Candidatus Ruthia magnifica str. Cm (Calyptogena magnifica): one gene and its partner. The protein of the gene in region 2 interacts with the protein of the main gene of each other region in a pairwise test. Links are inferred from orthologs where the notes say so. Each region holds a gene or a part of one and is shown on either strand. Other genes may lie near its edges.

Region 1 (7,178 bases), 420 kb from region 2 along the record:
CAATATTTCATGCCCTAAATCTTGTAATTGCTTGAGTTTGTTGATTAAAATTGTGTGTCCTAAATGTAAATCAGGCGCAGTTGGATCAAAGCCTGTTTTTATGCGCAGTGGCTTACTTTTTTTAAGTTTTTTCTTGAGTTCATCAAGTGGTAATGTCTCATCAGCGCCACGCGTAAAAATAGCCAGTGCTTGCTCTATTTCCATGTTTTTTATTGTCTAATATGCCCGTCACCTAAGACGATAAATTTTTGTGAAGTTAATCCTTCCAAGCCAACAGGACCACGTACGTGGAATTTGTCAGTACTGATACCAATTTCTGCACCTAAACCATATTCAAAGCCATCGGCAAAGCCAGTAGAAGCATTAATCATGACTGAAGCAGAATCTACTTCGGTGATAAAACGGCGCGAACGAGTGTAATTCTCACTCACGATTGATTCAGTGTGACCTGAACCATGCTTATCAATATGTTTAATGGCCTCACTCATTGAATTGACAATACGGATGGATAAAATTGCATCTAAATATTCTGTATTCCAATCTTTTTCTGTGGCTGCGATGATTTTATTTGATAGTTTTAGAGTCTCTTTACAGCCGCGTAATTCCACTCCTTTTGTTAAGTATTGTGCAATCAACTTGGGTAGTATTCTGCTTACTGCACAGGCGTGTACTAGTAAGGTTTCAGTGGCATTGCATACACCATAACGGCGCGTTTTAGCATTAAAGGCAATGCTGATGGCTTTTTTTTTATCGGCATCTTTATCAATGTAAGTGTGACAAATACCATTTAAATGCTTGATAACAGGTGTTTTGGCACTGTTACTAATGGCTTCAACCAAGCCTTTACCGCCTCTAGGGATAATAGCATCAACATAATCACTTGCTTTAACCAACTCAATAACAGCTTCATGATTTTGAGTGTTAATGAGTTGTGCGCAATTTTCATTAAGTCCTGCTTGTTTTATGCCTTGCCTGACACAGGTATAAAGCGCATAATTGGAGTGTATGGCTTCTGATCCGCCACGTAAAATGACACTATTGCCTGATTTTAAACAAAGTGCTGCAGCATCAATAGTGACATTAGGTCTAGATTCATAAATAATTCCTAATACACCAAGTGGTACGCGCATCTTGCCTACTTGAATACCACTCGGTTGATATTTTAAATCTGTAATTTCACCAATAGGGTCGGGTAGATTTATAATTTGATTCAAACTTTCAATAACGCCATTAAGACGTTCTTCATCAAGCATGAGCCTATCAAGTAGAGTCGTTTCCAACCCTTTATTTTTGCCATTGACAAGGTCTTGATTGTTAGCTTTAAATATGCTTGCTCTATTTTGGTCAATTTGACTAGCAATATTAATTAGTGTATTATTTTTAGCCACCGTTGTAGCGCAACGTAATGTTTTTGCAGCATTTTTTGCATTTTCACCTAGTGTAACGATTAAATTTTTTATTGAGTCCATTGTGTCTTTCCAGCCAAGCTTAGTAATAATGTGTGTAATTCATCAATGACATTAAGATTATCCATACCCTTGATTGAGCGATCAATACGTCCTAGTGATAATAATAATTTTTGCAAACGCTGATAAGAATGGCGTTTTAATATATTGGTAATAATAGGTTTTCTTTTATTCCAAACTCGATTATTTTGCAAGACTATATTAATATTTTTCACTTGTATAAGTTCAACTGACATCTCGATTATTGATTTAATTTCTAGGTATAAGGAATTACTTAGTTGAATTGGCATAATCGTATCAGAGATTAAGGTTTGATAAATTTTATTAACTTGATTACTATTGCCAAATAAAGCTGCATCAATTAAGCCATAAACAGTGTATTTAGATTGCTGATTAGCTTGTTCAAGATATTCTTGTGTGTTAATTTTACCATTTGGATAAGCCATTTTTAGTTTTTGAATTTCTTGCATAGAAGCAGTCAAATTGCCTTCTGTGCAAAAAGCAATACTTTGTGCAATTTCTGTATTGGCCTCAAGTCCTAATTCGGCCATATGATTTGCAATCCAATCAACCAAATGATTGCTTTGCATTTCGAAGTGCTGAACAACAGTACCAAGCTGTTCTAGTGTTTTGAACCATTTGCTCTTTTGCTGTGCCATGTCCAGTTTTCCAGTGGAAACAATCAATAAAATATCATCAGGCAGAGTGCTGGCAATTTCAGTCAATGCTTTAGCACCTTTAATGCCGATTTTCCCTGTCTTTAGTCGACATTTAATAATACATTTCGGTGAAAAAAGAGAAACGGCTGAGATTTCTCTAAAGATTTGATTCCAATCAAAATTAGCATCAATATCAAAACTTATCCGTTCGTCAAACCCAACTTTTTTTGCTGTTTTATTTATTTGCGCTAAACTTTGTTCAATGAGTAATATTTCCGCACCAAAAATAAAATAAATAGTATCAAGTTTGTTGACTAATTGAATATTAAGTTGCTGCGGTTTAATTTTCATTAAGTTTAAATAATTTTCTTAACAGTTGTTTGATAATTAAATGACGCAATTGCTGGTAACCCTCTTCAATTTGCAGTCTGTTTGCTTGGGATACGTTCATCTTATTCAGATATGTATTAGCATTGAAGGTTTGAGATAGTAATAGTTTTTTACGCTGATTAAAGACCTTAATAGGTATGCTTAAGCTTAGTGTATAACTGCTAGCTTCATTATTCGAAGTATATAAAGCCGTACGTTGATTTTGATTTTCAGTGCCCACTTGAACAACTAGAGTTTGAGGTATGTTTTGATTAAAGCGCTTTTGTAACTCATCAGCAAAAGCATTATTACGGCTGCTGGTAATAGAGGCGTTTATTTCTGAGTTTTTATATGGCGGATGAAATCCACAAGAACTAAGAAGTATTATAATAATGGCGGTGGTTAATAAGTTGATTTTTGACATGACTCAAAAGTATCTATTAATTAAGATGATAATTATGACAGAATTTGAATTTATTTGTAGATAAACCTTGAAAAAATGACATCAGACCATATATGAGTGCACAATAGGGTATAATTAACCCTCTTGTTTTTTGCAATATTTTTTACATTATGTTTAAGAATTTATTACTTTGGTTGGTTTTAGGCAGTGTCCTTACTTCGATTTTTAGTCAGTTCCAAGTGGGTGATCAAAAAGACGACATTACCTATTCTCAGTTTATTCAAAGTGTTAACCAAGGTGATGTATCCCAAGTAACGATTGCTGGTAGTAATATTACTGGCGTAGGTGTTGGTGGTGAACAATTTTCAACTTATAGTCCGGGTGATTTAGGCTTGATGGGCGATTTATTGAACAACGGCGTTAATGTGGTTGCTAAACCGCCTGAAAAAGACGGATTTTTTAAGCAATTAATCATTTCCTTAGCGCCAATTTTATTATTAATTGGTGTTGTTCTTTACACCATGAAGGGTGCTGGTGGCGCAATGGGTGGGAAAAATCCAATGAGTTTTGGTAAATCCAAGGCACGCTTGATTACTAAGGATGAATCTGACACTACTTTTGATGATGTGGCAGGTGTTGATGAGGCTAAAGACGATGTGAGTGAATTGGTAGATTTCTTGTCCAACCCTGGCAAATTCACTAAAGTAGGTGGAAAAATTCCTAAAGGTGTACTTTTGGTAGGCCCTCCAGGTACAGGAAAAACTTTATTAGCTAAGGCAATTGCGGGTGAAGCTGATGTGCCATTTTTCTTTATTTCAGGTTCTGATTTTGTAGAAATGTTTGTTGGTGTCGGCGCATCGCGTGTACGTGACATGTTTGAACAGGCAAAGAAAAATGCACCTTGTATTATCTTTATCGATGAAATTGATGCCGTTGGTCGTCAACGTGGTGCTGGCATGGGCGGCGGTCATGATGAACGTGAGCAAACGCTAAACCAAATGTTGGTTGAAATGGATGGTTTTGAAGGCTCTGAAGGCGTGATTGTGATTGCTGCAACCAATAGACCAGACGTGCTAGATCCTGCTTTATTAAGGCCAGGCCGTTTTGATCGTCAAGTTATGGTAGATTTGCCTGATATTAATGGTCGTGATGCGATTTTAAAAATCCACATGCGTAAATTACCCATTGCAAAAAATGTTAAATCAATCAATATTGCCAAAGGCACGCCAGGGTTTTCTGGTGCAGACCTTGCCAACTTGACCAATGAAGCTGCGTTAATTGCAGCAGGTAAAGGTAAAAAATTGGTCGGCATGCAAGAGTTTGAAAAAGCAAAAGATAAAATTATGATGGGTTCTGAACGTAAATCTATGGCAATGGATGAAACTGAAAAAGAAATGATCGCTTATCATGAAGCGGGCCACGCCATTGTAGGTCGGTTGGTACCTGAGCATGATCCTGTGTATAAAGTAAGTATTATCCCAAGGGGAAGGGCGTTAGGTGTGACGATGTTTTTGCCAGAAAAAGACAGTTATAGCATTTCTAAGCGTAAATTAAATTCTCAAGTAGCCTCACTTTTTGGTGGACGTATTGCAGAAGAGTTGATTTACGGCACAGATAACGTAACCACTGGCGCAAGTAATGACATTGAACGTGTAACAGAAATTGCACATAAGATGGTGAAACAATGGGGCATGTCTGAGACGCTAGGGCCTTTAGCGTATGGTGAAGAAGAGGGCGAAGTGTTTTTAGGTCGACAAGTTACTAAACATAAGCATGTTTCAGAAGATACCTTCAAAGTTATTGATGTTGAAATTCGTAAAATTATTGACAGCAATTATCAAATGGCTTCAAAGATTCTAAAAGATAATAAAGATATTTTAATCGAAATGAGCAAAGCCTTAATAGAGTTTGAAACTATTGATAAAGAACAAATTGACGATTTGATGGATAGAAAACCAATACGTGAATCAGCCGTGATTGTTGACTCTGATGTTGCTTCTATAGAGTTAGGTTCTGGTGTTGAGCTGAATAATGGCAATAAAGATTCTGATGAAAAACCATTAAGTGGAGGTACTACCGAACAAGTCGCTTAATTTTATTTTTTCTGTTTTTGAACATACCCTACTAGGTAACGATGCAGTCTACTAATGCAATGATTATGGGTGTGCTTAATATAACGCCAGATTCTTTTTCAGATGGTGGTCAATATCTTGCTATTGACAAAGCCATCAATCAAGCTCAATTAATGATTGAGCAGGGTGCTGATATGATTGATATTGGTGGCGAATCAAGCAGACCAAATGCACCGAAAGTGTCAACTGATGACGAAGCCAGCCGTGTTATTCCTGTCATTAAAGTATTATCTAAGCTAATCAGTGTGCCAATTTCCATTGACACTGCAAAAGCAAAAATTATGCAACTTGCCATTGAGGCAGGGGCAAGTATGATTAATGATGTACGTGCTTTGCAGGCCAAATCATCCCTTGAAGTGGCGGCATCAACTGGTAAGGACGTATGCCTTATGCACATGCAAGGTAATTCTAAAACAATGCAAAACAATCCTGTTTATATAAATGTCATCGATGAAATCAAATACTTTTTTGATCAAAGAGTTGAGGCTTGTATTAATGCTGGTATTAACCAAAATAAGATTATTCTAGACCCAGGTTTTGGTTTTGGTAAAACATTCAATCATAATCTTGAAATCCTACGAAGCCTTGACGAGTTTAAAAGTTTTGGTTTGAGGATTTTGGTTGGTATGTCACGCAAGTCAATGGTTGGTAGTATGCTTAATAGTAGAAACATAAATGGAAGAGTGATTGGTAGTGTAACAACCGCTATAATAGCATCTCAAAACGGTGCAGATATTGTACGTGTTCATGATGTTTTAGAAACTAAAGATGCATTTAAGGTTTTACAAAGCGTAGCAGGATAGTAAATTGGATAATTATTTTGGCACTGATGGTATGCGTGGCAAGGTGGGTGTTGAACCTATTACCGCTGATTTTTTCTTAAAATTAGGTTGGGCAGTTGGCTCAGTACTAGCTAAACGAGCTAAAGCTAGTGTCATTATTGGTAAAGATACTCGTGTATCTGGCTATTTATTTGAATCTGCACTTGAGGCGGGTTTTTTATCTGCTGGTGTTGATGTTGGTTTACTAGGTCCGATGCCAACACCTGCAGTTGCTTACCTAACACAAACTTATAATGCCAGTGCTGGTGTGGTAATTAGCGCTTCACATAATAATTTTCAAGACAATGGTGTTAAGTTTTTTTCGGCTAAAGGTCTTAAATTAAGCAGTCAATATCAAAGCGAAATTGAGAAAAAATTAGCCGAAACCATGATCAGCGTAGGTGCTGATAAAATTGGTAAAGCCTATAGGTATGAACAACCACTTGGGCGTTATATAGAATTTTGTAAATCAACTTTTGATAGAACACAAAGTCTTTTAGGTCTTAATATCGTTATTGATTGTGCAAATGGTGCTACTTATCATATTGCCCAAAGCGTGTTTTCAGAACTGGGTGCGAATATTAATATCATTAATAATACGCCAGATGGTTTTAATATTAATGAGCATTGTGGTGCAACTGACACTAAATATTTGCAACAAGTCGTATTAGAGTCAAAGGCAGATTTGGGCATTGCCTTTGATGGTGATGGTGACCGATTAATTATGATTGATGAAAATGGTGAGTTAGTTGATGGCGATGAGCTAGTATTTATTATCGCCAAGGCTTGGCAATCTCAAGGTAGGTTAGTTAATAATACAGTGGTCGGTACAAAAATGAGTAACTTAGGTATGCATCACGCACTAAGAGATTTAGACATTAAATTTATCGAAGCTGACGTGGGTGATCGATTTGTGATGGAAAAAATGCAAAAAAGTGGTTCAATATTAGGTGGCGAAGGTTCAGGACATATTATATGCTTGAATAAAACCACCTCTGGTGATGGTATTATTTCTGCCTTGCAAGTATTGGAGGTGCTCGTAAAAAGCCAATCCAGCCTTGCTAAGTTAAAGCAATCAATGGAAAAGTATCCACAGATTTTAATTAATGTCAAAACTCAAGCAAGAATTAACCTTAAAAATTATACTAAACTACAACGAACTCAACTTGCAGTTGAGCAAACACTTGGTGATGAGAGTCGAGTATTAATTCGTGTTTCAGGTACGGAGCCACTTATCAGAGTGATGGTTGAAGCCAAAGATAAAATTATTGCTCAGCAAGGTGCTGAAAAATTGTCAAATATTTTCAAATAGAATAGAAAAGCACAAT
Region 2 (7,188 bases):
CTTTGCCTTCATCACCCCATTGGGTGCCAATAATAACTACATTTTTTGACATGCTAATTCCTAATTATAACTAATGTTTTTTAAAAGTAAATTTACTTAAAGTTATTTTCTAAAAATGATTTTGAGATAAAAATTTCAAATCAAATGAAAAGCCAGTGGCTGCTCTTGATTTACCAAAAGATTTGCCAATACCATTATAACGACCACCTTGTGCCAATGCTTTAGAATAGTTTTCGTTATAAGCTGAAAATACAATACCGGTGTAATACTCATGAATTTGCAATTCGCTAAGGTCAAAAATGGCTTTAATACCTTTGGTATTGAGTTGTTTATCAATAGCAATTAAATCCTCAATGGCTACCTTGGCTTGATTAAGATGGCTAAATATTGTCAATGCCTCGCTTAAAATATCCGACTTTCCTTCTAGTTTTATCAAACGAATAAATAAATCAGCATTTTTAAGCGCATTTTTGTTTAAAAATACTGCTAAATCTGGGGTTGAACGGCATGAGAAAATTGTTCGTAATTGTGCAACGGTTTGTATTGAAATGTTTTCTTGTGCTATCAGTGCATCAAAAATTGTAACATTACCCAAACTAAGCACAATTGGGCTAATTGATAATAGTTTTAAGCTTTTTAGCATTAACCCAATCACTTCAACATCAGCGCTAATTTTATCTGAGCCATATAACTCAGCACCTGCCTGAATGGGAGATCGTGAGGCATAAAAATCATCCGCTTTGGTTTTTAGGATTGAATTGATATAACAATATTTTTCGACTAAATCGCTACCACGTTTGGCATCAATGCGTGCAATTTGTGGGGTAATATCAGCATGCACGCCTAACATTTTACCACTAATAGGATCTAATAATTTAAAAGTTTTCTCATCAATAGTATCACTGGTTAGCAGTAGTGAATTAACATGTTCAACCATAGGTGGGATAACCAAGCCAAAACCCTTGTCAGCATATAAGTCTAAAAGCTGACGACGCAGAGACTCAAAAACTAATGCTTGATCGTCAGTGAGTTCATCTATGCCTTCAGGTAGCTGCCATGCCCCCATTTTAATTATTTAATTTGCGGGCTGAAGTGACGGAAAAATTCTGTATTTGGATTGAGTATTAAAATATTGCTTTGATTGGAAAATGATTTCTTATATGATGCTAACGCACGATAAAAAGCGTAAAAATCTGTGTTCTTATTATAAGCTTGTGCATAGTTATTTGCACTAGCTGCATCGCCCTCACCTCGAATTTTCTCAGAATCACGATAAGCATTTGCCAAAATAATGGTACGTTTTTTGTCAGCAGCAGCTCTAATAATTTCAGCCTTTTCTGCACCTTTCGATCTAAACTCTTTAGCCACTCGTTGGCGTTCTGCTTGCATACGACGATAAACTGAATTAGATACCTCTTGTGATAAATCAATTCGCTTAATACGCACATCAACAATTTCAATACCAAATTGAGCAATGTCTTTTTTAGCAAGCCTGACAATATTGGACATAATTTCACTACGTTCGTTAGAAACTACATCAGCAATCGTACGTTTTGAAAATTCACTTTTAAGGCCAGTTTTAATAATTTGTGTTAAACGATTATTGGTCCTTACTATATTACCACCTGTTGATTTGTAGAACTGCTCAGCGTCAATAATACGCCATTTAACATAAGAATCTACAATTACATTTTTCTTCTCACTTGTTAAAAATCTTTCGGCTGGTTCATCTAAAGTTTGAATGCGATTGTCAAATTTTATAATGTTATTAACAAATGGCATTTTGAATTTAAGACCTGGAGATTCCTCAACGGTAATAATTTCACCTAAACGTAATTTAATAACCGTTTGGGTTTCGTTTACTGTGTAAAGTACTGAACTTAATACTAAGAATAAAACAGCAATTATTGCTAAACCTATTTTTTGCATTATCTAGCTCCTCTATTACGGAAAATTTCTCTAACATTACCACCTTGATTGTTGTGTTGTGTTGATGATTCTTGGGTATTTATTTGTCTAGCATTAATCAATTTGTCAATAGGTAAGTACATCATACTATTAGCTTTAGAATCAACCACTACCTTACTGGTAGAGGCCAGTACATTTTCCATAGTTTCGCGATATAAGCGTTCCCTAGTAACTTTAGGTGCTTTTTCATACTCAGCTAAAATTTGTTTAAAGCGTGATGCTTCACCTTCTGATTTAGAAATCATTTCAGATTTATAAGCTTTTGATTCCTCAAGCATACGTGCAGCCTTACCACGAGATTTTGGCAAAATATCATTGGCATAAGTTTGCGCTTCGTTAATCAAACGTTGTTTGTCTTCACGAGCTTTAACCGCATCAGAAAAGGCAGATTGAACCTGTTCTGGTGGCTGTGCATCTTGCATATTAACTGTTGTTATCAACAAACCAGTTTTATATTTATCCAATAAGTTTTGAGATTTTTCTTTAATATTATCAGCGATATTAGCTCGACCCTCAGTTAAGATGTAGTCCATAGTATTTTGACCAACAACTTGTCGAATAGCGCTTTCAGATACGTGACGAAGTGTTGTGTCTGGATTAGCAACATTAAACAAATAAGCTTGAACATCATTTATTCTATATTGAATCGCAAACTTAGCTTCAATCATATTTTCATCTTTAGTCAGCATTAAAGATTCGGATGAAACATTACCACCAAAGCGTCGATTGTTATTAACCACATTACGATAACCAATTTCAGCTGTTCTGACTTGTTCAACATTAATCCTATTTAAAGTTTCAATTGGATAAGGGATATGCCAATGAGGCCCTTGAGAAGTTTCTTCTTGGAATGCGCCAAAACGCAACACAACACCTTTTTCAGCTGGATCGATAATATAAATACCTGACAACAGCCAGACCAATAAAACCAAAATTAATATATATTTAAAGCCACCTCTTGAAGGAATTTTAGATGTGCCAGCGCTTGATAATTTTTTATTATTAAAGAGACCATCAAATTTATTTTTAAAATCTTTAATCACTTTCTCTAATTCTGGTGGTGTTTGATTACTACCAGACCAAGGGTTTTTATTATTGTCATTCCAAGTCATTTTATTTATGTGTGTCCAAATATAGTGAAAATCGGGGTTATTTTACCCAAACTAAAGCAAGTTTATGCAATTTATTATTACGGCATATAATGTTAAAATAATAATTTTCATAAAAATTACAACCATCATGAAAAAGCAATTAGCTCTTTATTTATTGTTCATTCTATTGTCTAGCATCATTAGTGCCGAAAGTTTAGTGTTAGACTGCCAAAACAATGCTTTACTTTTTCAGAAACAAGTACTTTCAGACAAAATTAAAGATCTTGATGTTCAAGCAAATTATAGTGAAGTTGTTAAAGATGATCATTACCTTTTAAAAGGTAATGTTTCACTAAATTCAAGCACATATTTTCTAAGTGCTGACGAAATTAGTATTAACAAGTTTAGTAAAACATCTATAGCAACTGGTCATGTTAAATTTCAAGACAACGAACTTATGCTTACTGGTGATAAGGCTGTGGTTGAAAAACAAGGCGAAGTAACTCATACAACACTAAATAAGGTCAAATTTCATTATCCTAATTCAATGATAAATGGTCGCGCTCAAGTTGTGACTAATGATGGCACTAAGCAAGTATTTAGTTCAGGTAGCTATAGTTTATGCCCACTTGGTAATTCTGACTGGCAAATGAAGGCTGGCAAAATCACATTAAATTCTTCAGCAAACAAGGGTGTGGCAGAAGATGTTACTATTGAGTTTTTAGGAAAGACTATTTTTTATTCTCCTCATTATGAATGGGTGTTGGAAGGTCGTGGTTCTGGATTTTTAGCACCAACATTTGGTAGTTACAATGAATCAGTCACCAATAAGGGCAACAACTACCAAGTTAGAATTCCTTATTACTTTAATGTTGCTCCTGATCGCGATTTTCTTTTAGTACTAAACCAGTTATCAAGTCGTGGTAGTGCACTTGAAGGCAAATATCGTCAACTTATCACTAACAATGGTTACTTAGGTTATGGGCGTTTTGAAATTGAAGGTCTTTATTTAGATAAAGATAAAATTACTGACAATAGGCGCTGGCTATTAAATTCAAAATTAGACTTATTTAGTACCAAAACTAATTTAAGTATTATTACTAATCGAGTGTCAGATTCGAATTATTTTAAAGAAATTACTCATAGTAATATTTCGGATACAAAATTGCAATCTCATGTTGATTTATCTTATAAAAACCAAAAGAAAAATTTAACCATGTCTTTATTTGCTGAGTCAGAGCAGCTCATTAATAATGGTAGTGCTTCGTACACGCGTGCACCAGAATTATCTTTTAACAAAGGTTATAAAGTTTTAGGTGGGCGCAATGTTAATTTATCATTGATTAGTACAAAATTTATACATAAAAACTCAAACATCACAACCAATAAAACTGGAGTGCGCACTTATGTACAGGCAAAATTTAGTCGTTCATTAAGGACTAATAACTATTCACTCACCCCAAGTTTAAATTTATCAACAACCGATTATACGATGAATGATGTTGCTAATCAAAAGCGCAATATTGCTAGTTTTAATCTTGATTCTAAATTTTTCTTAGAAAGAAAAATATCCTTATTTGGTACAAATTTAACCCAAACTCTAATTCCAAGACTGGCTTACAATTATACACCTAAAAAAGACCAAAGTGTACTTCCTAATTTTGATTCAGATGATAAAAATGATTCATATGAAGGTTTATTTTCAGGGAAAAAATTTACAGGTATTGATAGAATTGCCAGTGCTAATGACCTTACCTTTGGTCTTGAATCAGATTTTATTGACGAAGAAATGGGTGATACTTATTTAAGTTTAAAAATAGCTCAAGTATACCGATTTGATGACATAGGTATGAATGGTAGTGGCGTTTTAACTAGCCAAAGAAAATATTCTGATGCTACCATGTCGGCTAATTTAATGATACGTGATTTTGCTTTTAATAATTCACTGCAATACAATCCAAAAACCAACAAAATAAGTAAACGTAATAGTTCGGTTGGTTACATTCTAAGCCCTAAAAAATTTTTAACTTTGGCACATCATAATGATAATGGTAAAAAATTAGCTGAATTATATGGCGCTTATCCACTAACACAGAAAATACATGTGTTTGCTGGCATTAATCGATCCATTAGTGATTCAATTACTAACAAAGAAACCACAGGAATTGCTTATGCATCTTGCTGTTGGGCGATGCGTTTAGCGCACTTTAAAGAACATGTTAGTGGTAATGATTATGCTTATGTGACCAAATTCGAGCTGGTTCTTAAAGGATTGAGCGTTACCTCTTCAAATTTATACAAACGCCTAAAAGAAGATGTACCTAATTACTTAGTTAATCTTGATAATTTTTAAAATGAACAAAACTTTACTACTAATTTGTGCATTTTCATTGAATGCATTTACCATACCTAACAGTATTATTGCCATTGTTAATGATGATTTGGTCACTTTTGACCAAATTAGTGTTGACATTAAATCTAATCATACCAAAGTGCAAAAGTTAGTCTTGGTCAATCAACAAATAGACTTAATTTTGCAACTACAGAAAATTAAGCAACTAAACATTACGCCAAAAGAAAATGCGATTAATAGCATGTTAGGCAACATTGCCTCAAATAATAATTTAAACTTAATGCAATTACAATCTCTACCTAAATTTGATGAAGTTATTGACCATGTAAAACAAAGTTTATCGTTAGAGGGTCTTAGACAATTTATTGTTGAAAATCTTGATATTAAACTTACTGAGGTTGAAATAATTAAGCAATTGATTAAAACCCCTAATCATTCAAACAAATTAACGCAACAAATAAAAATTGCACAAATCGCCGTTAATTCTATTGATCAAGTAGACTCATTATTGAGATCAAAAGATAGCTTGATTAAAGACTTCTTAATTGATCTAAGCGAGAAAATTAACAAAGGTGATTCATTCTCTACTTTAGCAAAACTTTATTCGCAGGACGCTTCTTATAAAAATGGTGGTAAATCTGATTGGCTTAATCTATTAAAATTACCGGAAATTTTTAAACAGAATTTAAAAAACCTTTCAGTAGGTGATTTATCACAGCCATTTAAAATAGGACAAGTCTGGAGAATTGTTAAAATTATTGATAAACGTAGTGTTGATAACTACTTGATTGAACTTAAAACTAAATTAATACGTCAAAAAGAAAATATCTATTTTAATGATTGGATAAAAAAATTAAGAAAAGAGGCTTATATTGAAATTTTTGACAATAAGTTATAGATGTCAAAATCAATTATTATCACTAGTTTTCACGCTGTTCAAGCGCAGTTAAAATCAAATCCTACATGTTTTATTAAGGTCTTTATATTAAATAAACGGTGTGATAAACGCTTAAACACTCTCACCTCTGAGTTTAACAATTTTGGTATTAGTGTTCAGCGGTGTACCAAAATTCAATTAGATAAATTAAGTAATCATCAAACCCACCAAGGTGTTGCAGCTGAAATATTATTACCTACCCTACCCGACCAAGGCGAGTTAATCTCTTATGTGTCTAAATTGGATAATGCTGGTTTTATTTTAATACTTGATTCTATTCAAGACCCTAGAAATTTAGGCGCTTGCTTGCGTAGTGCTAACGCAGCTGGGGTTCATTGTGTAGTCATTAACAAAAATGGATCAGCGCCTATTAATTCACTGGTACATAAGACTTCTGCAGGTGCGCTTAATCAGCTAAAAATTTTCCAGGTAACCAATCTATCTCGCACCATTAAGGCGCTACAACAAAAAAACATTTGGGTAATCGGTTTAGATGGCTCTGTTAATATCTCCATTTATCAAATAGATTTAACTATACCAAATGCTATTATTATGGGCGCTGAAGGCTCTGGACTTAGAAGGTTAACCAAACAATCTTGTGATCAATTAGCTAAAATTCCCATGCAAGGCAAGGTGGAAAGTTTAAACGTATCTGTTGCCACAGGAGTGACACTTTTTGAGGTAAATAGACAGCGTCTTCTATAGGCTCAAATTATGTGAATTTTACGCACATATTTGGTTAGCAATGAAAACAACTATTATCAGTTAAAATTGAAAATAAAAAACGAAGCTGTTTCATCACAAGCATCCAGAATGATTAGTGTTTTTAAATGGCACTT

Evidence for each region.
Region 1: the proteins of hflC (region 2) and ftsH interact in binary tests that used the Escherichia coli proteins (3 or more experiments, as listed by UniProt). The link is inferred for Candidatus Ruthia magnifica str. Cm (Calyptogena magnifica) from one-to-one orthologs.

Annotation. Positions count from the first base shown.
Region 1 is NC_008610.1:155,763-162,940, forward strand. The notes cover bases 2,539-5,528. They hold ftsH (ATP-dependent zinc metalloprotease FtsH), read left to right. Parts: upstream 2,539-3,067; coding sequence 3,068-4,990; downstream 4,991-5,528. Other genes in these bases: RMAG_RS00725 (LPS-assembly lipoprotein LptE), read right to left, coding at 2,539-2,918; folP (dihydropteroate synthase), read left to right, coding at 5,032-5,528. Outside these bases: tyrS (tyrosine--tRNA ligase), read right to left, coding at 1-204; RMAG_RS00715 (glutamate-5-semialdehyde dehydrogenase), read right to left, coding at 210-1,469; holA (DNA polymerase III subunit delta), read right to left, coding at 1,457-2,476; more of RMAG_RS00725, read right to left, coding at 2,466-2,538; more of folP, read left to right, coding at 5,529-5,832; glmM (phosphoglucosamine mutase), read left to right, coding at 5,837-7,162. UniProt on the Escherichia coli protein: Acts as a processive, ATP-dependent zinc metallopeptidase for both cytoplasmic and membrane proteins. Plays a role in the quality control of integral membrane proteins.
Region 2 is NC_008610.1:581,016-588,203, forward strand. Bases 1-3,000 are described here. They hold hflC (protease modulator HflC), read right to left. Parts: upstream 1,930-3,000; coding sequence 1,072-1,929; downstream 1-1,071. Other genes in these bases: RMAG_RS02655 (adenylosuccinate synthase), read right to left, coding at 1-52; RMAG_RS02660 (ATP phosphoribosyltransferase regulatory subunit), read right to left, coding at 110-1,066; hflK (FtsH protease activity modulator HflK), read right to left, coding at 1,929-3,000. Outside these bases: more of hflK, read right to left, coding at 3,001-3,080; RMAG_RS02675 (LPS-assembly protein LptD), read left to right, coding at 3,208-5,412; RMAG_RS02680 (peptidylprolyl isomerase), read left to right, coding at 5,414-6,310; 23S rRNA (guanosine(2251)-2'-O)-methyltransferase RlmB, read left to right, coding at 6,311-7,054.